One region of the Rhodococcus sp. NPDC058521 genome, then DNA from elsewhere that is predicted to be linked to it. Evidence: predicted binding sites of a transcription regulator. Region 1 holds the regulator's gene; the other holds the start of a gene.
What was found. Region 1 encodes LexA, which represses DNA repair genes until DNA is damaged. Its sites were predicted from a motif close to CGAACANNTGTTCG; they were not measured.

Region 1 (11,763 bases):
ATCAGCTCGCCGTAGCCCTCGCGGTTGACGGGAATGCCGGCAAGCGCGGTCCCGGCGACGTGCATGCCGTGGTAGGCCTTCTGGCGACCGACGACCATGTTCTTGTCCGGCTTGCCCATCTCGTGCCAGTAGCGTCGCGCCAGCTTGGCTGCGGTGTCGACCGAGTCCGATCCACCCGAGGTGAAGAAAATCTTGCTGCCCGCGACCGGCGCAATGGCCGCGAGACGTTCGGCGAGCTTCACCGTCGTTTCGGGGGCGAAGTCACCGAAGTTGGAGAAGTGGGCAATGGTGGACAACTGCTGCGCCACTGCGTCTGCGATCTCGCGGCGACCGTGACCGACATTGGTGAACCAGAGACCGGCCGTTGCGTCGAGATAGCGGTTGCCTGCGTCGTCCCAAATGTACGCACCCTCACCCTTCGAGACGACGAAAGCGCCACCGCGCTCGACCGCTCCCATGTCTGCGAATCCGTGCCACAGTGCCGATCCGGTGCCAGTGCCCGCTGCCATGCCAGTTCCTTCCTCACGTACGTTCCACGAGCGACTATGCCACTAACGCCTCGCGTGCGTTTCGGCGGCAAGAGGCAATCCGGTATTCGTTTGCGCAGCCGCCTAGACTGTCACCAGCATGTCTGAGCCACCACCGTCCGCCGAACGAGCACCGCACGCGCCGTCCCGTCGAGACCTGAAGAACCGCCTGTCCGGGGTATCCCTTCGGGACGAGAATCGACTTCGGCGACGCATCGACCGGGCCAAGACTCCGGACGCCTTCGACTCGATAGCAGCCGAGATCGACAAGGCCCGCGCACGGCTGAGTTCACGTGCCGAGAAGGTTCCGCAGGTCACCTACCCGTCGGCCCTCCCTGTGGCCGCCCGCAAGGACGACATCGCGAAGGCGATCGCAGAGCACCAAGTGGTCATCGTCGCGGGCGAGACCGGCTCGGGGAAGACCACACAGATCCCCAAGATCTGTCTCGAACTCGGACGTGGTCTCCGCGGCCTCATCGGCCACACTCAGCCGCGGCGCCTCGCCGCTCGCACGGTGGCCGAACGCATCGCAGAGGAAGTCGGCACCGACCTCGGCGACACGGTCGGCTACACGGTTCGATTCAACGACCAGGTGTCGGATGGCACGCTGATCAAATTGATGACGGACGGCATCCTGCTCGCCGAGATTCAGCGCGACAAGATGCTGCGCCGTTACGACACGCTCATCATCGACGAGGCCCACGAACGCAGCCTCAACATCGACTTCATTCTCGGATACCTGAAACAGCTTCTGCCCCGCCGACCCGACCTCAAGGTGATCATCACCTCGGCGACGATCGATCCCGAACGCTTCGCGCAACACTTCTCCACTGATGGAGTTCCCGCACCGATCGTCGAGGTCTCGGGACGCACCTTCCCAGTCGAGATGCGTTACCGCCCGCTGTCGATCGAGGTCGGCGACCAGGTCGTGGACCTGGACCCGGTCGACGCAGTGTGCGAGGCGGTCGACGAACTCTGCGCGGAAGGAGACGGCGACATCCTCGTGTTCCTCTCCGGTGAACGCGAGATTCGCGATACTGCGGATGCGCTCCGCGATCGCAGGCTTCGAAGTACCGAGATCGTCCCGCTCTACGCCCGGTTGTCGGCGGCCGAGCAACACAAGGTCTTCACTCCACATTCCGGACGCCGCGTGGTCTTGTCCACCAACGTCGCCGAAACTTCCCTGACCGTTCCCGGTATCCGCTACGTGGTCGATCCGGGCACCGCACGAATCTCCCGGTACTCGGTACGCACCAAGGTTCAGCGATTGCCCATCGAGCCCATTTCGCAGGCCTCCGCACGTCAGCGGTCGGGTCGGTGTGGGCGCGTGGCCGAAGGCATCTGTATCCGCCTGTACTCGGAGGAGGATTTCGAGGCCCGTCCGGCATTCACCGAACCCGAGATTCTGCGCACGAACCTGGCTTCGGTGATTCTGCAGATGGCGGCGCTCGGACTGGGCGACGTGGCTGCGTTTCCATTCGTGGAGTCGCCCGATCCCAGAGCGGTGCGGGACGGCGTCGGCCTACTCGAGGAACTAGGTGCCATAGAACGGGGTGCGACGGCCGAGGGCCCGGTTCTCACCGCGACCGGCCGAGAACTCGCCCAGCTTCCCGTAGACCCACGCATGGCGCGAATGCTCGTAGAAGGCCACCGAAACGGTTGTCTCGCCGAACTTCTCGTCATCGTGTCCGCGCTGTCGATTCAGGACGTCCGCGAACGACCGGCAGACCATCAACAGGCCGCGGACGAGAAGCATGCCCGATTCGCGGTGGAGAACTCCGACTTTCTCGCATTCACCAAGCTGTGGGAGTACCTCCACGAGCAGCGTAGGGAACTCTCCTCCAGCCAGTTCCGCAAGATGTGCCACAACGAGTTCCTGCACTGGCTCCGCATCCGCGAGTGGCAGGACCTGCATGGACAGCTTCGCCAGATCACCCGTGGACTAGGCTGGGAGGTGGGTGACACCCCCGCCACCGAAGCAGCGATTCACCAGTCACTGCTGGCCGGACTGCTGTCACACATCGGACTCCGCGAAGGCGAGAAGCGCGAGTTCCTGGGAGCCCGCGGTACACACTTCGCGATCTTCCCCGGTTCCACGCTCTTCAAGAAGCCTCCACGCTGGGTCATGGCGGCCGAACTTGTCGAGACATCGCGGTTGTGGGCCCGCATGACCGCACGCATCGAACCCGAATGGGCCGAAAAGTTGGCCCCGGGACTGGTCAAACGCACGTACTCCGAACCGCACTGGTCGACGAAGAGGGCGGCAGCCGTCGCGTACGAGAGGGTCACCCTCTACGGCCTGCCACTCGTCGCCAAACGCCCGGTCACCTACTCCAGCATCGACCCGGAGGTCTCCCGGGACCTCTTCATCCGGCACGCCCTCGTACAGGGCGAATGGCAGACGAACCACAAGTTCTTCCACGCCAACCGCGCACTCCTCGACGATGTGGAGGAACTCGAGAACCGCGCGCGAAGACGAGACATCCTGGTCGACGACGACACACTCTTCGACTTCTACGACAGCCGAATCGGGCCGGAAGCGGTATCCGCGAGGCACTTCGACTCGTGGTGGAAGAAGACCCGTCGAACCACACCGGACCTGCTCGACTTCACGCCCGACACCGTGGTCAACGCCGACGCGGCGACTGTCCTCGACGGCCAGTACCCGGACGCGTGGCGACAAGGCGAGATTCAGTTCCCCCTGATCTACCAGTTCGAGCCGGGCACCGAAGAGGACGGCGTGACCGCGCGCATTCCGGTTGCCCTGCTTGCGGGCATCCGTCCTGCCGGATTCGACTGGCTCGTCCCCGGAATGCGTGAAGACCTTGTCACGGCACTCATCAAAACCCTCCCGAAAACGCTTCGACGCCAGGTGGTTCCCGCACCCGATTACGCAGTCGCCGCGCTGTCCGCCGTGAAGCCGCGCTCGGAACCTCTCACCATCGCAATTGCCAGGGAACTGTCTCGTCTCGGTTCGTGCCGCATCACACCCGAGGACTTCGACCCCAGTGCGCTCCCCGATCACCTCCGAATGACCTTCGCCGCGGTCGACGAGGACGGCCGGGTCCTGGAACGCAGCAAGAGCCTCACCGGGTTACGGAACTCCCTCGCTCCCCGCGTGCGGGACGAGGTCGCCAAGACGGCAACAAGTTCCGAACGCCCACCGGCACTGGCCTGGACACCCGCAACCCTCGGCACACTGCCTGCCACGGTTACTCGCGAAGTCGCCGGGCAGAAGGTAGTCGGCTATCCCGCGCTCGTTCGAGAGAACGACGGAGTGGCGGTGCGAGTTCTGAGTACTGCAACGGAGCAGAAGGCGGCCAACCGGGCGGGCCTTCGAGAACTGTTGCTCGGCACGGTTCCCACTCGAACGAAAACGGTCGTGGCGGCCGTGAGCAACGCTCAGCGTCTCACCCTCGGACAGAACCCCGACGGGAGTCTCGACGCTCTCGTGGCGGATTGCCGAAACGCAGCTGCCAACGCACTGATCGATTCGTGGAAGGAACCGGTCAGAAGCCCCGAAGAATTCGACGCACTGGTCAAGACAGCCCGCGACACCCTGCCGCGCAACGCCTCGATCCTGCTACGACTCACCATCCCGGCCCTCGACAACGCGCACCGACTCGAGACAGTCCTCGCCCGCTCCCGCGGTGAAGCAGCCGAGGATGTTCGGGAACAGCTCGACACGCTTCTGTTCCCCGGCTTCGTGACCGAACTCGGCGTTGCCGGCGTGCGTGAACTTCCGCGCTACCTGGCGGCCGCAACGCTCCGACTCGAATCCTTGCCGGCGAGCGCCGACCGCGACCGCAAGGGAATGGACGTCCTCGATCGGGTCTATGCCGCTTACGAAAGAATGCTCGCGTCGATCCCGCCGGAGCGCCATCACGGTGCAGACGTCAACGCCGTGCACTGGATGATCGAAGAACTTCGAGTGAGTCTGTTCGCCCAATCGTTGGGCACGCCTGTGGCAGTGTCGGAGAAACGGATCCTCAAGATGATGGATGCCGTTGTGCGCGCCCGGTGAGGCACTGGCAATTCCGGAGAACGACGCTCAAGAATTTCGGCTCGTGCCCTCGGCTTCGGCCTTGGCTGCCTGATGTTCGCGGAGTTCCTTGATCTCGCGTGCGAAGTCGTCTGCCGAACTGAATGATCGATACACCGAGGCAAAGCGCAGGTACGCCACCTCGTCGAGGTCGCGCAGTGGACCGAGGATGGCGAGCCCGACCTCGTTACTGGGAATCTCGGCGGAACCAGACGCACGGACCGCGTCCTCCACCTGTTGCGCAAGCAGATTCAGGGCATCGTTGTCGACCTGACGGCCCTGGCAGGCACGGCGAACTCCGCGCACCACCTTCTCGCGACTGAACGGCTCGGTAACCCCACTGCGCTTGACCACGGACAGAATGGCCGTCTCGACGGTCGTGAACCTACGGCCACATTCCGGGCACGAACGACGCCTACGAATCGCCTGGCCTTCGTCTGCCTCACGCGAATCGACCACACGTGAATCAGGGTGCCGGCAGAAAGGGCAATGCATGGCGGTTCCTTCGTCGTAGCCGACGCGACCGCGACTTTCCGCAACGAATGCACGATGCCGACGCGACCACGCAAGGTGGTGTGACTGACAGCATTCGAGAATACTCGTTCGACTCACGACCTCACGCATGCAGCACCGAACGGGCCGTCAGCCCCGCAACGCAGGGACCACGAGACTCTGCCCCGCATGAACCGAGGAATTGGTGAGTGCATTCAGATCCATGATCCGGTCCACGATCTGCTGGGCCGGCACCTCGGGTGCGATTCGCTCGGCAACCTCGGTGAGAGACTCCCCCGCTCCCACCTGGACGACCTCGGTCGCTTCGGCGAGTGCAGCATCACCGGTGGCGGTGACCACGTACGCGACGGCACCGAAGCCGAGTAAAATCCCGGCCGTGACGAGCACAGTCGCGAGCATCGTGCGCCAACCAACGTCGATATCGACCGCACGATGATCTGCCTGCGAGACCCGCACGTGGTCCGCCATGTATCGCACCGCGCCCGAGTCCGGCCTGCGCTGGCCCCGCCGGCGATCCGCGATCCGTGGCTCACGAACCACATCCGGTCCGCGACCGTGCGCAGCGCGCCCCAAGTCGGTCTCTGCGTAATCCACCGCGCGCCTGCTGAGAACTGCGCTGCTCATCTGGTACCTCCGGTAGTCGATCACCCTGTTCGATCAGACGTTCGAAAGAACGTATGTTCGATTTCTACCACGGCGGTCCGACAATGTCGCCATTTCGAGCGACACGAATCGAACAAATGTTTGATAACGGCTGGAGAAGTCGCTAGATTCGTGGCAGAACGCACAGCATGCGCCGCTCGACGCCCACCACCCACCACCCACCACCCAGCACCCACGACCCCGCACCCACGGAGGCACGCAGCATGAAGGACGACAGCTCGCCCGAAGACTCGAACGCCGCAGGTTCGGCCGCAGGGTCGAGCGCGGAGCCGGCCCCGAATCCCGCCGAGCTCACCGACCGTCAGCGCCGTGTTCTCGAGGTCATTCGCGCGTCTGTCACCGAACGCGGGTATCCCCCGAGCATCCGCGAGATCGGCGACGCAGTCGGACTCACCTCCACGTCGTCGGTCGCACACCAGATGCGCACGCTCGAACGCAAGGGGTTCTTGCGGCGTGATCCCAATCGTCCCCGAGCGGTCGATGTCCGCGGGCTCGACGAGGTCGCAGCGGACGTGGCAGCCGGTGCTCAGCCACCTCGCCCCACCCTCGTCGCGCAGGCAACACCCGAGGGTGTCGACGCAGAAGTACTGCCCGAGCCCACGTTCGTTCCGGTACTGGGCCGGATCGCTGCCGGCGGACCGATCCTCGCGGAGGAGGCCGTGGAGGACGTGTTCCCACTTCCGCGCGAATTGGTCGGTCAGGGTTCGTTGTTCCTACTGAAGGTCGTCGGCGAATCGATGGTGGACGCCGCGATCTGCGACGGCGACTACGTCGCCGTTCGTCAGCAGAACGTCGCGGACAACGGCGACATCGTCGCCGCGATGATCGACGGTGAAGCGACGGTGAAGACTTTCAAGCGAAAGAACGACCAAGTGTGGCTGATGCCGCACAACAAGTTGTTCGACCCGATTCCCGGTAACGACGCAGTGATCCTCGGCAAGGTGGTCACCGTCGTACGCAAGGTCTGAATCACACATCGTGAAGGGCCGTCCGATCGGACGGCCCTTCACAATTTCCGGTCCGCAGATCAGAGATTCAGCCCACGGCCGATGATCTCCTTCATGATCTCCGTCGTGCCGCCGTAGATCGTCTGCACGCGGGAGTCCATGTATGCCTTCGCGATTGGGTACTCCTTCATGTAGCCGTACCCGCCGTGCAGCTGTAGGCATCGGTCGATCAGCCGCACCTGCGCCTCGGTGGTCCACCACTTCGCCATCGCAGCTTCCTGGACGGTGAGCTTCTCGGCGTTGAGCTGTTCGATGAACTTGTCCACCAGAACCCGGGCTGCGGTCGTCTCGGTGGCGAGTTCGGCCAGGACGAAGCGGGTGTTCTGGAAGCTTCCGATCGATTTGCCGAACGCCTTTCGATCGCGGCAGTACTGGATCGTCATGTCCAGGGACGCCTCCATGGCCGCGACGGCAACGACAGCGATCGACAACCGCTCCTGCGGCAAGTTCTTCATCAGGTAGAGGAAGCCCATACCTTCTTCGCCGAGGAGGTTTGCACCGGGAACCCGCACATCGGTGAAGGAGAGTTCGGCAGTGTCCTGCGCCTTCATGCCGATCTTGTCGAGATTGCGACCGCGCTCGAATCCCTCCATCCCACGCTCGAGGACGAAGAGGCTGAACCCTTGTGCACCCTTGTCGGGGTCGGTGCAGGCGACCACGATCACGATGTCCGCGTTGATGCCGTTGGTGATGAACGTCTTGGACCCGTTGAGGATCCAGTCCTCGCCATCGCGCACCGCCCGCGTCTTGATGCCCTGCAGGTCACTACCCGTGCCGGGCTCCGTCATGGCGATCGCACTGATCAACTCACCCGATGCGAAACCGGGCAACCAGCGCTGCTTCTGTTCCTCGTTGGCGAGATCGAGCAGATACGGGGCAACGACGTCGTTGTGGAGAGTGAATCCGATTCCACTGAACCCGCCCCGCGTGGTCTCCTCGGTGACGATCGCGTTGTACCGGAAGTCCCGGACTCCCCCGCCGCCGTATGCCTCCGGCACGGCGGTTCCGAGGTAGCCCTGCTTTCCCGCTTCGATCCACACACTGCGGTCGACGATGTTCTGTTCTTCCCACTGCGCATGGAAGGGCTCGACATGTTGGGTCAAGAACTTCCGGTACGACTCGCGGAAAAGTTCGTGCTCCGGCTCGAACAGGGTGCGATCCACGTCGGCTCCTCGTTGGGTTGGTTGTCGTGCAATGCCGCAGCCACGCAGCACTCACCTCGACCGTATGCCCGGTCACACTTCGGTGGGGAGGACCGAGGTGATCACGAATCGTGACCGGTGGACGAGCGCCCGACCGCGGCCAGTCTTCGCATGACGGGGTACGCCACCAGAATCCCCACCGAGCCCCAAGCGATGCCACCCAGTTCGACCGATCCGATCTTCAGAGACAGATCTCCGATTCCGGCAACCAACGCGGCTGCGACCACCGACAGGTTCACCGGGTCGGTGAAATCGACCTTCGCCTCCACCCAGATGCGCACACCGAGGACGCCGATGAGTCCATACAGAACCAGAGTCGCGCCACCGATCACCCCGTCCGGCACGGTGAATACGAGTGCGCCGAACTTCGGCGAGAACGCGAGGACTGCGGCGGTGGCGGCCGCAACCCAGTAGGCCGCCGTCGAATACACCCGGGTAGCCGCCATGACCCCGATGTTCTCCGCGTAGGTCGTGGTGCCCGAACCGCCACCGAGCCCGGCAAAAGTGGTTGCGAGGCCGTCCGCCAGCAGCGCGTCGCCGGCCACGTCGTCGAGGTTGCGTCCCGTCATTGCGGATACTGCCTTGACGTGTCCGACGTTCTCCGCGACCAGGACGATCACCACCGGCAGTGTCAACGCCATCACCGACCACTCGAACGTCGGCGCCCTGAAGTCGGGCAACCCAACCCACGCGGCCGCGCGCAATGCACTCGATCGCTCTTCCGCGACTCCACCGACAAGCGCGGCGAACACCCATCCGATGACCACGCCCACCAGAATTCCCAACCGGCCGAGCAGACCCGGCCCGACGACCGTCACCACGAGGATCGCGAGGAGAGTCACTGCGGCGATCAGCGGTTGAGTCTCGAACGAGTCGACTGCCGTGGGTGCGAGATTCAGACCGATGAGCATGACGACGGCGCCCGTGACAACGGGCGGCATGACGATGTCGATGAGTTTCGGTCCGACGACCTTCACGATCACGCCCACGAGGGCGAGAAGGACGCCCGCCGCCATCACGCCGCCGAGTTGCGCGGCGGGACCCGAGCCTTGAGCCGCCGAAAGCGGAGCGATGAACGCGAACGACGAACCCAGATAGCTCGGAATCCGCCCTCTGGTGATCACCAGGAACAGCGCGGTTCCGATGCCCGAGAACAGCAGCGTGGTCGTCACCGGGAAGCCGGTGATGGTCGGCACCAGCAATGTCGCCCCGAACATCGCAATGACGTGCTGCATCCCGATCCCGACAGTTCGGGGCCAACTCAGCCGCTCGTCCGGGGCCACCACCTCACCTGCGGTGATGCGCTTCCCGTCACCGTGAACTCGCCACGTGAACGGACCGGCCGTAGACATCTCTGTTTGTTGGACTGCCGGGGTCTCTGGTTCTGCCACAGCCGAAATAGTAAGCGCGTCCTGCAGAATTACGTTCCGCTCAGGGCCTCGAGTGCCGCCGATCGAGCGCCATCGGGTCCGTCTGCGGAAAGTGCGGCCTCGGCGGCCCGCTCGCACGCAGCCTTGGTCGTGGCGGAGAGTTTCGCACCCACACGTGAGACGGCCGCGGCCGCACACGACAGCGAGGTGACCCCCATTCCGGCGAGAACGCACGCCAGCAACGGGTCTGCGGCCGCTTCACCGCACACGCCGACGGGCTTGCTGGACCGTTCACCCGCATCCGCGGCCGTTGCGACGAGGGTGAGCACTGCGGGCTGCCAGGGATCGGTCAGTGCTGCCAATTCCGAGGACATGCGGTCCACGGCCATCGTGTACTGGGTGAGATCGTTTGTTCCGATCGAGAGAAAATCGACGTGACGCAACAGTCGGTCGGCATGCAACGCTGCGGCCGGTACCTCGATCATCGCGCCCGGCACCAGATCACGCGCCCGGACCAGGTCTGCGAACGAGGCAGCCTCCGCGACCGTGGCCACCATCGGCGCCATCACGGAGGGGCGGTTGCCTGTCCGGTCGGCAGCAAGCGCGATCGCATCGAGTTGACGCTCGAGGATGCCCGGTTCCTGCGCGGCAATGCGGATGCCGCGCACACCGAGAGCTGGGTTCGCTTCCGACCGGTGGTCGACGAATCGCAATGGTTTGTCCGATCCCGCGTCGAGTGTGCGAATCACGACCTTGTGGCGCGCGAATGCCTCGAGCACCTCGCCGTAGATCTCAGCTTGCTCCTCGACGGTCGGTTCGGTGTCTCGGTCGAGAAAGCACAACTCGGTACGGAAGAGTCCGATTCCTTCGGCTGCGGTTTCGGCGGCGGCACGCGCACCGGCGCCGTCCTGAACGTTGGCCAGTACCGAGATCGGGGCACCATCGCTCGTACGCCCGGGGCCTGCCCACGCCGCCACTCGCGCCGCCTCATCGGTGGCTGCCTGCACTGCGCTGCGTGCCTCGTCGGGGTCCGGGTCGACGACCAGCGTTCCGGCGGCCCCGTCGAGCAGTACGAGTTGGTCGGACCGAACCTGGTCCAGGTCACGCGCAGCGACCACGCAGGGAATCCCCAACTGTCTCGCGATGATCGCGGTGTGACTCGTCGGCCCGCCGAGGACGGTGACGATTCCGACGATGCGGGTGGGATCCAGACCGGCGGTGTCCGCAGGTGCGAGGTCCTCGGCGCACAGCACGGAGGGATGTGACGGAGCCGGAACACCGGGCTCGGACAGACCGGCGAACTCGGCCACGACACGGTCTCGCACGTCACGCAGATCGGTCACGCGTTCGGCCATCAAGCCCCCCATCTGTGTGAACAAGGTGGTGAACTGTTCGGTTGCGCCGACAGCTGCCTCGATCGCAGGCGCCCCGGCTCCGATCAACTTGTCCACCGCGCCGAGCCAACCCCGGTCCTCGGCGAGTGCTGCGTTGGCGCTCAGCACCTCCGCGGCTACACCGCCGGCAACGGCGCCTCGTTCCTTCAATCGCGCTGCCACCACGGCAGCCGCTTCTCGGAACCGAGATTTCTCGGCATCGCGCTCCGTCTCCGCGATCCTCGGCCCGCGCCCGTCCACTTCCGGTCGCGGCGATGCCCATATCGCAGGGGCGTAGGCGACGCCGGGCACCGCTGGTGTGCCGTCCACGGCAACGACTCGGGTCATGGGTCCTCCTGAACTGGCTTTTCGCTACTACGGACTGCGGTGTCCGAATCGAACGACTGTGATGTAGATTACGCATCCGTATTGACATGTCAACACATTCGGGCGTAAAACAACATAAGCCAACATTTTCTGTGATCGGGCACACAGCCCCCGCTCGCTGCGAAAACGAAGCCGGAGAACCGTGTACCAAGAAGAACGCCAACAGTCGGTGGCCACGCTCATCACCCAGCGTGGTCGCGTCTCCGTCATGGATTTGGCGGACCGCTTCGGCGTCACCACGGAAACCGTGCGACGCGACCTGGCGGTACTCGAGCGACTCGGCCACATACGACGGGTTCACGGTGGCGCGGTGCCCACCGGCTCGGTGACCGTCGGCGAACCCGGCCTCACCGAGCGAGACGGCACGCGCGCCGAACAGAAGGATCGAATCGCACGGGCGGCCGTCGCTTTCCTCCCCCCGCCCGGAGGGAGCGTGCTGTTCGATGCCGGCACCACCACCTCGCGCATGATCACCGAACTTCCGGCATCACCGAATCTCACCGCCGTGACCAACTCCGTTCCGATAGCCGCCCGACTTGCCGCATCGAGCACGATCGACCTCCAACTCCTGGGTGGACGGGTCCGTGGCGTGACGCAGGCAGCCGTCGGCGCCGAGCCGTTGCGCGTGCTCGGCACCGTGCGGGTGGACGTTGCGTTCGTGGGGACCAACGCACTCACC
Region 2 (11,763 bases), on a different contig from region 1:
TCGCCGGCAAGGTCGTGGTAATCGACCATCCCGGTGAGGACGAGGGTGACGGCCACGTACAGCACCGTGACGATGAGGAGCGAGCCGAGAATGCCACGCGGCAGTGCCTTCTGGGGGTTCTTGGTTTCCTCGGCGGTGGTCGCCACTACGTCGAATCCGATGAAGGCGAAGAAGACGAGGCTGGCGGCGGCGAGCAGCCCGTACCAACCGAACGTGCTGCCGCCCGCACCGGTGACGAAGGAGAACAGGGACTGGTGAACGCCCGACCCGGTGTCCCCCGCCTCCGATGGCGGAATGTACGGCGAGTAGTTGTCGGTGTCGATATAGAACGCGCCGACCACGACTACCAGAACGACGACCGCAACCTTGATCGCGGTGATCACGAGCGACACCCGCGAGGACAGTTTGGTACCGGTGGCCAGCACCACGGTGATCGCAGCGACGATGACGACTGCACCCCAGTCGAAATCGACCCCCCCGACGGTGACCGAGGGTGAAAGATCGCCGAGCACCTCGGCGAGGTACAGCGACCATCCCTTTGCCACCACCGACGAGGCGAGTGCGAACTCGAGGATGAGGTCCCATCCGATGATCCATGCCATGAACTCACCGAACGTGGCGTACGAGAACGTGTACGCGCTGCCGGCGACGGGCACCGTCGACGCGAACTCGGCATAGCACAGCGCAGCGAGACCACATGCGACGGCGGCGATCACGAAGGCGAGGGAAACCGAGGGGCCCGCCACGTTGCCGGCGGTCCGCGCGGTGAGCGTGAAGATGCCCGCACCGATGACGACGGCGACCCCGAAGACGGTCAGGTCCCAGGAGTTCAGGTCTTTACGGAGTTTGGTCTCCGGCTCGTCGGTGTCCGTGATCGACTGCTCGATCGACTTCGTCCGGAACAATCCGGACTGTCGTTTGTCCGACATCACCACTTCGGTCTCCTCTGATCGAGAACAGGCGTCAGCCTATTGCGTTACCGGCCGAAGCAGGTCGGGTTCGAGATAGATCACGCGGGCAGCAGGCACAGCTTTGCGGACCCGCGCCTCCGCTCCGTCGATTGCCGCTGCAACGGTCCCGATGTCGTGCCCGCTCGCAACGGCCACTTTGGCGGCAACGAGCATCTCGTCGGGGCCGAGGTACTGCGTCTTGATGTGAATGACGCTGTCGATCTGTTCCCCGTCCACCAGGGCCGCGCGAATGCGCGCATCCTCGTCGGCAGTGGCGCCTTCGCCGATCAGCAGGCTCTGCATCTCGATGATGAGGATGACCGCGATGATTCCGAGCAGTACGCCGATGCACAACGTTCCGATGCCGTCCCACACAGGAGAGCCGGTCACCATGGTCAGCCCGACGCCACCGAGCGCCAGAACCAGTCCGACCAGGGCCCCGGTGTCTTCGAGAAGGACGACGGGGAGCTCCGGGCTCCGCGAGTTACGGATGAAGGACCACCAACCACCGTCGCCCTTCAGCGGTCGCGATTCCTTCACCGCGGTGTGAAAACTGAACGCCTCGAGGGCGATCGCTATCAGCAGGATCGCGACGGCGATGATCGGGGAGGACAGGTCCTCGGGATGCTGGATCTTGTGAATTCCCTCGTAGATGGCGAACATCGACCCGAGGGTGAACAGAACCAGCGCAACGACGAACGAGTAGAAGTAGCGATTACGCCCATATCCGAACGGGTGCAGTTGGTCCGCTTCGCGTTCGGAGCGCTTCTGCCCGAGCAGCAACAGGCCCTGGTTGGACGTGTCGGCGACCGAGTGCACCGACTCGGCGAGCATCGACGACGATCCCGTGATGAGGAACCCGGTGAACTTGGCGACCGCGATACCCGCGTTCGCGCCGAGCGCAGCCAGGATGGCCTTCTTGCCTCCGTGTGCCGACACCGGCAACCCCTCTCTCGTACCTGTGAACACAGCGCAGTCGCTGTGGAGGGATCACAGATTACGCGACGAATCTCCCCACCACCGCGCTGAACACCTGCGTGTTCGGCTCCAGTGCTTCGACCGTCACCGCACGGTCGTCTGCCGACACCCACACGGCAGCCCCCTTCGGAAGGTCGAGCTGACCGTCACCGCTGGTCAGACGGGCACCACCGGAAGTGCAGAGCAGGATTCGCGGACCTTCGGCCGGCGCTGTGTACGAGTTGCGATCGGGGTCGTTGGGGTCGATTTCGAGTCTCGACAGCGCGAATTCCGGTGCCGGTGTCGAGTAGGTGAACTCTGCCGACTCGCCGACCTGCTCCGATTCGAGAACGGGGATCTCCAGGGATTCGAAGTCGAGGACCTTCAAAAGTTCCGGAACGTCCACGTGCTTTGGGGTCAGCCCCCCGCGTAACACGTTGTCCGAGTTCGCCATGATCTCGACGGCCATGCCGTGGAGGTAGGCGTGCAGGTTGCCCGCATCGAGGTAGAGCCCTTGCCCGGGTTCGAGAGTGATGCGATTGAGCAACAACGAGGCGAGGACGCCGGCGTCACCCGGGTATGCCTCGCCCAACTCGAGGACCGTACGCACCTCCGCCACGAACTCGGACCCGCTCGCCGCCGACAGGTAACGAACGCATCCCTCGAGCACTGCCGGCAGCAGGGAGGCCAGAACCGGCTGCGGCAGCGTGATCCACGTCGTGAAGAGCGCCCGCAGCCCATCCGAATCCGGTTGTCCGGCAAGGAGGCCCGCGTACGATTCGAGCTCGGGCACGTCGATGGCACTGAGAAGTTTGACGGTACGTCGGGGATCCCGGAACCCGGCCAATGCCTCGAACCTGCTCAGTGCGACGACGAGTTCCGGCTTGTGATAGCTGTCTCGATAGTTTCGGTACGAGGAGTCGAGCGCGATGTCGGCGGCGTTCTCCTTGGCATATCCCTCCTGTGCCTGCTCGGCACTCGGATGTGCCTGCAGAGACAGGGGTTCCTCCGCCGCGAGGAGCTTCAGGAGGAACGGAAGACGCTCACCGAAGGACGCCACGGTGTCGGAGCCGAGTTGACCGACAGGATCCTCGTTGACGACGTCGAGCAACGACCGACTCTCACCACCCGTCACGACGTGCGCGGGATCTCCGGGGTGCGCACCGAGCCACAGTTCGGCCTCGGGATGAGGCGTCGGCACCGAGAGCCCACGCAGTGCTGCGATTGCGGTGCGCGAACCCCAAGCATATGACCGAAGCGCACCTTCGAGTAGGTGCACTAGTGACCACCTGTCAACCGGAGATAGGCCGCTGCCATGTCGAACCGTGCGACGAGCACTGCGGCCTGTTCGAATTCGGACGGCGCTGCCGCACTCGAGTCCCGAGTCCCGACGCCGCGGGAGGCGTCTTCCTCTCGGCCGACGTCGGTGGCCACCAAGTCGCCGTCCGGCAACCCGGCGAGGCGGCGTTCCGTGATCGGACGTGTCGCCTGGAAGGTCACGACGAACGCCCGGACCGGCTCGACACCCGCGGGACCGTCGAGATCGGGATCGTGAAAGATCGAGTCCGCGTGCACCGCACCCTCCGCGGACGCCGCGAGGACGCCGCTCGCACGCAACACGTCACCCAGGCTGCCGACCGCTGCGACGCGCCCTGCGTGCAGCACGGCCTCGGCTCCCGCCCGCGCCACCTCGAGTGCGCCCTCGCCGTCTCCGGCCAGCACGATTCGGCGGCCCTGCATGCGCGCCGCGAGAGACTTCGCGGGATTGTGGAACACCTCGTTGACCGGGCTGTCTCGGACCGCCTCGGAATCGACGGCATCGGCGAGGTCCGCGGCATCCGGCAACAAGCTGCGATCGTGGGTCACGTCGAGTGCTCGAAGGACCACGAGGTACGCCGCCAGGTATCGCAACAGATCGTGTCCCGGTCCGACAGCGACCCGAGGCTCGAGAACCATCGCCCGCCCCGCCGCAGCGGCGCCGAGCGGTCCCTCGTCGGGGGCCGCCACCACGACCTCTGCACCACGACGAAGGGCGCTGTCCACCGCCTCCGCCAGCCTCGGGTCCCCCGCGTCGTCCCCGGCCACGACAACCACGTCGAGCGGGCCGACCCAGCGGGGTGTATTCGGCGCCTGCACCAATGGAAAACCGATTCGGGCTGCGACGAGCGAACACACCAGAGACGCCGCACGTCCGGCACGTCCGTCTCCGGCCACGATCACCACACACCGCGGACGCAGCCCGTCCAGTCGATGTAGCGCCCCCTCCTGGACCGCGGACAGCGTCGCTCGAATCTGAGCACCGCCGCCGGCAGTCGACCGCAGGATGCCGTCGACGTCCGCACCGACGAGGGCGTCGACGTCGTCGAGATCCAACAGGGGCATCGGCGCTGTCATGCCGCCGCACCCCCTTTCCTCGTCACTCCGCGTACTTCAACTATGGCAGTCAGGACCGCACGATGCCCAGTATCTCAGCAACCAGTACATCGACGTCCGGGGTGGTCGGTGCCTCGACGTTCAGACGAAGGAGCGGCTCGGTATTCGAGGCGCGAAGATTGAACCACGCACCGTCGCCCAACTCGACGGTCACACCGTCCAGACGGTCCACCGATCGGGCCCGGTCGGCGAAGGCGGACAACACGGCTTCGGTCCGCTCGCCCGCATCGGCGACCGTGGAGTTGATTTCACCGGAAGCCGCGTATCGCTCGTACTTCGCCATCAACTCGGACAGCGGACGATCCTGCTCCCCCAGCGCAGCAAGTACGTGCAGCGCTGCGAGCATTCCGGAGTCTGCACCCCAGAAGTCGCGGAAGTAGTAGTGCGCGGAGTGCTCACCACCGAAGATCGCGCCGGTCTGAGCCATCTGCTGCTTGATGAACGAATGCCCGACCCTGGTACGAACCGGCGTTCCCCCGAGTTCGGTGACCAGTTCCGGGACCGCCCTTGAGGTGATGAGGTTGTGGATGACCGTCGAACCCGGCTCTTTCGCGAGTTCACGCTCGGCCACGAGGGCGGTCACCGCGGACGGCGAGACCGGCTGCCCCTTCTCGTCGACGACGAAACACCGGTCCGCGTCACCGTCGAATGCGAGGCCGATATCGGCGCCGGTCGCCGTCACGTGCTTCTGAAGGTCCACGAGGTTGGCGGGGTCGAGGGGGTTGGCCTCGTGGTTGGGGAACGTTCCGTCGAGTTCGAAGTACAACGACTCGACCTGCAACGGAAGCGGTTCGAACACCGCAGGGACGGTGTGCCCGCCCATGCCGTTGCCGGCATCCACCGCAACCGTCAACGGACGAAGGTCGGAGAGGTCGACCAGCTTGCGGACGAAAGCGGCGTAGTCGGCCAGTACGTCCTGCTCGGAAATCGAACCGTGCGGGCCGTCGTAGTCCGGTACACCCGCGACCAGTTCGGCGGCCACGGTGGCGAGACCGGTGTCCTGACCCACCGGCTTGGCACCGGCACGGCACAACTTGATTCCGTTGTAGCGGGCCGGATTGTGGCTGGCAGTGAACATCGCACCAGGACAGTCGAGCAGACCCGACGCGAAGTACAGCTGATCGGTGGACGCCAGTCCCACGAGAATCACGTCGAGCCCCTGGGCGGTGACGCCCTCCGCGAAGGCCCGGGAGAGTTCCGGCGAGGAATCACGCATGTCGTACCCGATCACGACTCGGTCTGCGTCGGCATCCTCGCGGACCAGACGCGCGAACGCACCGCCCACGTCTCGAACGAATGCGGCGTCGATCTGTTCACCGACGACTCCCCGCACGTCGTATGCCTTGATCACGGCGTCAACGGACTCGGCTGATCGCGCCACTTCTTAATTCTCCTTCACCAACACCAGTGCTGGCGCAAGCGTAGTGCCTCATGAATCGTGAATGCTTCGCAGCCGTTCCCACGTCGGACGCTCGACGGCCGGCGGCGGGTCAGTTCGCTGGGTCCGGAAGCACCCGCAGATGTCCGCGACGACCCGTGCGCGGCGATCCGGAAGGCATCGCGACCTGCGCGCCCTCGTCGTCCGTCTCGACGTCCTCGGCACGCGAACGATCTCGCATGCCCGCTTCGCGCACCGCCTCGGCCAGAGCAGTCAGGTCGTCCTCGTCCGGAGTGCTCGACGAGAACCCGCCCTCGTAGCGGACCAGTTCCCAACCCTTGGGTGCCGTGATGCGCGACGCATGGGTCTCGCACAGATCCCACGAATGCGGCTCGTCGACGGTGGCCAGAGGCCCGACGACGGCAGTGGAGTCCGAGTAGACATACGTGAGCGTCGCGACAGCCGGGTTCTTGCACCCGGGGCGGCAGCATCGACGCAGAGATCTCACAGTTGGGAACCCTAGCCCTCTCCTCGGCACAGACCTACTCGGACACACCGGACGGTACGCATCCGAACATCACAGCTCGGTGAAGCGCTCGGGGCGACCGTCTCGTGAGGCACGTTCTGTCGTAATGTCGCGTCCATGTCCCGAGCCCGACGCAGACGCACGACGACGAGCCGCTCCGTGGACCGCCGCGGACGCGGAGTCCGCAGCTCGGTGTTTCCCCCCGACGTGCCGGCGCGGCGAACGCGGGCGGAAAAGTTCGACTTGGTGGTTCTCGACGCGTTCGCACCGATCGACTCGATGTGGCACGACCGATTGACGAAGTTGGACATCGCCGTCGACGAGGTACCGAAGATTCGAGCACTCGACCCGGACTCGGTGAACTGGCCGGACGAGGTCGTGGCCGACGGCCCCGTTCCACTGTCACGACTCATCCCTGCCGGTATCGACAAGCACGGTGTCGCAACGCGTGCACGGGTCGTCTTGTTCAGACGGCCGCTCGAACGACGAGCAGAGGATCCGGACGATCTCACGGATCTGGTCCACGACGTTCTCGTGCACCAGGTAGGCACCTACCTGGGTGTCGCCCCCGACATCATCGACCCCACCCTGCCGGGCGAAGACGACGTCTGACACGCTCGATCAGGGACGCGCTCAGACGATTCCACGTTTGAGACGACGACGTTCACGTTCGGACAGTCCACCCCAGATTCCGAAGCGCTCGTCATTGGACAGGGCGTACTCGAGGCACTCGTCCTTGACTTCACATCCGAGGCAGATGCGCTTGGCTTCCCTTGTGGAACCACCCTTTTCGGGAAAGAACGCCTCGGGATCGGTCTGTGCACACAGTGCACGTTCCTGCCACTGATCCTCGATCGTCTCGAACAACTCGTCGAATCCGGGAACCAGACTCAACGCAGGCCGGTCGACCGGCCGGTCTTCACGTGCGCGGGCGCCTTCGGCTGCGCCCGCTTCGGAATTGGTCTGCGGTTCGTAGCTCGCTGCGCTCGCGCCGTATTCGAACTCGGCATGCTCATTGGGCATCGTTCCGCCTCCTCACCTGTGATAGCGCAGACATTTCTCTCGCTCGATCTGCCGGAGCAGGTTCGAACGCGGTAACCATGCCGCAACCCGAAACGAACGCCGAGACTCGAAAATCCCGATTCGAACGTTCGTTCGAATTGCTGGACGCTGCAAGCGATCTCACCTCGCAACATCCGAATGACATGGTTGTGATTACACACGCCCAGCGTGTCGCGGTCAAGCGTACGGGAGAATCTCCATTACTATTTCGCGCCTATTCGTCGTCGCGAGGGCGCATACGACCCCGACACCGCATCGAAATCCGTTTGCGGTGAGGTTGCGCACCCGACCCCGCTGACCGTACGCGTTCGCAACGCTTAGGCTCGGGGCCGTGAACGTGACTGTATTGGTTGGCGGCGTCGGTGGGGCGAGATTCCTGCAAGGCGTACAGAGTTTTCTGAGCGAAGTCCCCGCCGGTGAAGGCGCCGACGACGCCCATCGAATCACGGCCGTGGTGAACGTCGGCGACGACGTCTGGATGCACGGGCTTCGTATCTGCCCGGACCTCGACACCTGCATGTACACGCTCGGCGGCGGCATAGATCCCGAACGCGGGTGGGGCCACGTCGGTGAAACCTGGAACGCCAAGGATGAACTCGCCGCGTACGGGGCCAAACCCGATTGGTTCGGACTGGGCGACCGCGACATCGCCACACACCTGATCCGGAGCCAGATGCTCCGCACCGGCTATCCGCTGTCGGCGGTCACGGAAGCGCTGTGCAATCGGTGGCAGCCGGGAGTGACCCTGCTACCCGTGACGGACGACCGCAGCGAGACCCACGTCGTCGTGACCGATCCCGAAGACGGTGAGCAGAAGGCGATCCACTTCCAGGAGTGGTGGGTGCGTCACCGCGCCCGCATCGAAACGCACAGTTTCGCCAATATCGGCGCCGAACAGGCAAAACCGGCACCCGGCGTCCTCGAAGCGATCGAATCGGCGGACGTCGTGCTGATCGCCCCGTCGAATCCCGTCGTCAGCGTGGGAGCAATCCTGGCGGTACCCGGCATTCGTGGCGCGCTTCGCACCACCTCGGCAAAGGTCGTCGGACTCTCGCCGGTGGTGGGCGGTGAACCGTTGCGGGGCATGGCCGACGAGTGCCTCGAGACCATCGGAGTCGAGACGTCCGCCGAAGCCGTCGGCCGGTACTACGGCGCCAGGTCTGCCACCGGCCTGCTCGACGGGTGGCTGGTACACGAGACCGACGAGGCCGAGGTCCCCGGAGTCGAGGTGCGCAGCATTCCGTTGATCATGACCGACCCGGAAACCACCGCCGAGATGGTGCGCGTCGCCTTCGACATCGCAGGCGTGACGCCGTGACCGATCACGCCCCCGGCCGGTCCATCGAGATTCATCCCGTCGACGGCCTGCCCGAGTTCAGGCCGGGCGACGATCTCGCCGACGCTCTCGTGGCCCGTGCCCCGTGGTTGGCGAACGACGACGTCGTGATCGTCACCAGCAAGGTGTTCTCCAAGGTCGAGGGACGCATCGTGGACTCCCCCACCGACCCGGAGGAACGTGACACCGCGCGTAGGCGCCTCGTGGACCAGGAGGCCGTGCGCGTCGTGGCACGCAAGGGCCGCACCCTCATCACCGAGAATCGACTGGGCATCGTCCAGGCCGCATCGGGCATCGACGGCTCCAACGTGGACGGTGGCGAACTCGCCCTTCTCCCCGAGGATCCGGACGCCAGCGCACGAGCTCTGCGCTCGGGGATTCGTGAACGGCTCGGTGTGGACGTGGCGATCGTGGTCACGGACACGATGGGCCGAGCCTGGCGAACCGGTCAGATCGACGCCGCCATCGGGTCCGCCGGGCTCCCGGTTCTCCACGCCTATGCGGGTTCGGTGGACAGTCAGGGCAACGAATTGTTCGTCACCGAGGTCGCCGTCGCCGACGAAATCGCGGCTGCGGGCGACCTCGTCAAGGGCAAGCTGGGCGGTGTTCCCGTCGCCGTGCTTCGTGGACTGACACCACGCGACGACGGCTCCACTGCTCGACAACTGGTCCGCCCCGGATCGGAGGACCTCTTCTGGCTCGGGACGGAGGAGTCCTTCGCTCGAGGTCGCTCGGAGGCGTTGCTGCTGCGCCGATCGATCCGCCGGTTCTCGCACGAGCCAGTGGATCCGGACGTGATTCGGCGAGCGGTCGACGAAGCACTCACCGCCCCCGCTCCTCACCACACACGTCCCGTTCGGTTCGTCTGGGTTCGCACGCCGCAGGTGCGCGCGAAGCTACTCACCGCGCTGCGCGACAGGTGGCGCGACGATCTCACCTCGGACGGGCACTCGTCGGAATCGGTGGACAGGCGAGTCGCGAAGGGCAACATCCTCTTCGACGCCCCCGAGATGCTGATTCCGTTCTGTGTGCCCGACGGCGCACATTCGTACCCGGACGAGCGCCGAACGGCCGCCGAGTCCACGATGTTCACCGTGGCGGTCGGTGCCGCGGTACAGGGATTGCTGGTTTCCTTGGCCACGAAGGGAGTCGGCAGCTGCTGGATCGGTTCGACGATCTTCGCGCCGGACGTCGTTCGGGACGTTCTCGATCTATCCGACGACTGGGACCCGCTCGGCACCATCGCGATCGGCCACCCGCTCGAGCCCCTCACCCCTCGCGACGTCGCCCCGGCCGGCGACGCACTCGTGGAGAAGTAGATGAGCGGCGATTCCTTGCACGCGTCGGCAACCCGGCTCCTCGAGAACTGGCGACCGACAGTCGATTCCGACGAATCGCTGCGTCACACGCTGCTCGCGTTCATGGACGCAGCCCCGAAGGCGTGCCTCCGGGAACACGCACCCGGTCACGTCACCGCATCGTCTCTGGTTCTCGATCACACCGGTCGGCAGGTATTGCTCACGCTCCATCCCAGGGTGGGGCGCTGGATTCAGTTGGGCGGTCACTGCGAGCCGACCGACGAGACGGTGGTGGACGCGGCCCTGCGCGAGGCACGCGAAGAATCCGGCATCGACGCGCTGACGATCGACCCCGAACTGCTCTCGGCGAACACACATCCCATCACGTGCTCGCTGGGCGTTCCGACACGTCACCTCGATCTCCGGTTCCTGGTCCGGGCGCCTGCCGGCGCGCGAATCACCCGAAGCGAGGAATCCACCGACCTGCGATGGTTTCCTGTGAACGACCTACCCGCCGACGCGGAGAAGTCGACGATCGATCACCTGGTGCAGCTGGCCGATAATCGTCAGCGAACCGGCGCGAGCTGAGGACGTTTCGGACTCACGCCGTCCCCGGACGACGTTCCGTGCACCCGCCGACCGAGCCAGGGAATCAGGAATCCCTTGGCCCACTGCAGGTCCTCTTTCCGGCGCTGCACATCGGCCAACTTCGGTGCCGGACCGAGATCGGGCCGGTGCTCGTCGTGTTCGACGCCAATCGTCTCGAGCACCCGAACGGCCATGTTCTTGTGGCCTGCGGTGGACATGTGCAGACGATCCCAGTCCCACATACGCAAGTCCTGATACTCGCCGAAACGCCAGAAGTCGACGATCGTGGCCCCGTGACGCTCGGCCACCTCGCGGACGAGTTCGTTGTAGATCGCGGCCCGACCCCGGAGCATCCCGAACACCGGTGCCCACCCCGAGTCGTAGGCCGTGAACATCACCACTTTCGCACCCGTTGCGGTGAGCTTGGCGATGCCCGAGTCGTAGTGCGACACAATCGCATCCAGGTCGACCCCGGGACGCATCAAATCGTTCCCGCCGGCGTAGATCGTCACGAGGTCGGGTTCGAGGGCGACCGCCGCATCGATCTGCTCGTCGACGATCGGCACCATCAAACGGCCTCTGATCGCCAGGTTCGCGTAGGCAAAATTCGGGTGATCGACCGAAAGTTGCTCGGCGACACGATCGGCCCACCCGCGCAAACCGTTCGGGTACCGGTCCTCGGGGTCCCCGACACCTTCGGTGAAAGAATCGCCGAGGGCGACGTAACGCTCGAAATCGTGGTTACTCATCACACATCCGTACTGAATCGGACTCCGCCGTCGGGCAGCGCCACCCCTGGCCACACCCGAGCCCCGCGCAGCAACTCGCAGCGTGCACCGACATCTGCGCCGTCGCCGATCACCGCGTCACGGACCAGCGCGCGCGGACCGATTCGGGCACCGAAGCCGATGATGGAACGTTCGACGGTCGCGCCGGCCTCGACGACAGCACCGTCGAACACGACCGCACCGTCGAGCCGGGCACCGGCACCCACCTCGGCGCCTCGCCCGACGACGGTGCCGCCGATGAGAACGGCACCGGGGGCGACACCGGCGCCGCCGTGAACGAGCGACTCACCGCGCGGACCCTCGAGTGCGGGCGACGGGGCGATCCCGCGCACCAGGTCCGCGGAACCACGCACGAAGTCCTCGGGTGTCCCCATGTCACGCCAGTACGAACTGTCGACATGTCCGAATACTCGGGCACCCTGGGCCAGCAACGCCGGGAACACCTCG

Region 2: the regulator LexA is predicted to act here: its motif matches at 7,389-7,402, upstream of cofD (2-phospho-L-lactate transferase).

Annotation. Positions count from the first base shown of each region.
Region 1 covers NZ_JBHXNL010000018.1:25,745-37,507, reverse strand. Annotated here, with positions in the region: gene ACFWO3_RS20630 (aspartate aminotransferase family protein) at 1-509, opposite strand, end outside; gene hrpA (ATP-dependent RNA helicase HrpA) at 628-4,551, shown strand; gene nrdR (transcriptional regulator NrdR) at 4,579-5,064, opposite strand; gene ACFWO3_RS20615 (LysM peptidoglycan-binding domain-containing protein) at 5,212-5,706, opposite strand; gene lexA (transcriptional repressor LexA) at 5,949-6,713, shown strand; gene ACFWO3_RS20605 (acyl-CoA dehydrogenase family protein) at 6,773-7,915, opposite strand; gene ACFWO3_RS20600 (uracil-xanthine permease family protein) at 8,017-9,306, opposite strand; gene ptsP (phosphoenolpyruvate--protein phosphotransferase) at 9,375-11,045, opposite strand; gene ACFWO3_RS20590 (DeoR/GlpR family DNA-binding transcription regulator) at 11,227-11,763, shown strand, end outside.
Region 2 covers NZ_JBHXNL010000001.1:509,831-521,593, reverse strand. Annotated here, with positions in the region: gene ACFWO3_RS02435 (amino acid permease) at 1-929, opposite strand, end outside; gene ACFWO3_RS02430 (cation diffusion facilitator family transporter) at 969-1,889, opposite strand; gene manA (mannose-6-phosphate isomerase, class I) at 1,948-3,186, opposite strand; gene ACFWO3_RS02420 (tobH protein) at 3,186-4,301, opposite strand; gene ACFWO3_RS02415 (phosphomannomutase/phosphoglucomutase) at 4,351-5,721, opposite strand; gene ACFWO3_RS02410 (DUF3499 domain-containing protein) at 5,831-6,226, opposite strand; gene ACFWO3_RS02405 (metallopeptidase family protein) at 6,362-6,856, shown strand; gene ACFWO3_RS02400 (WhiB family transcriptional regulator) at 6,878-7,138, opposite strand; gene cofD (2-phospho-L-lactate transferase) at 7,638-8,624, shown strand; gene ACFWO3_RS02390 (coenzyme F420-0:L-glutamate ligase) at 8,621-9,961, shown strand; gene ACFWO3_RS02385 (NUDIX hydrolase) at 9,962-10,528, shown strand; gene ACFWO3_RS02380 (SGNH/GDSL hydrolase family protein) at 10,507-11,277, opposite strand; gene ACFWO3_RS02375 (sugar phosphate nucleotidyltransferase) at 11,277-11,763, opposite strand, start outside.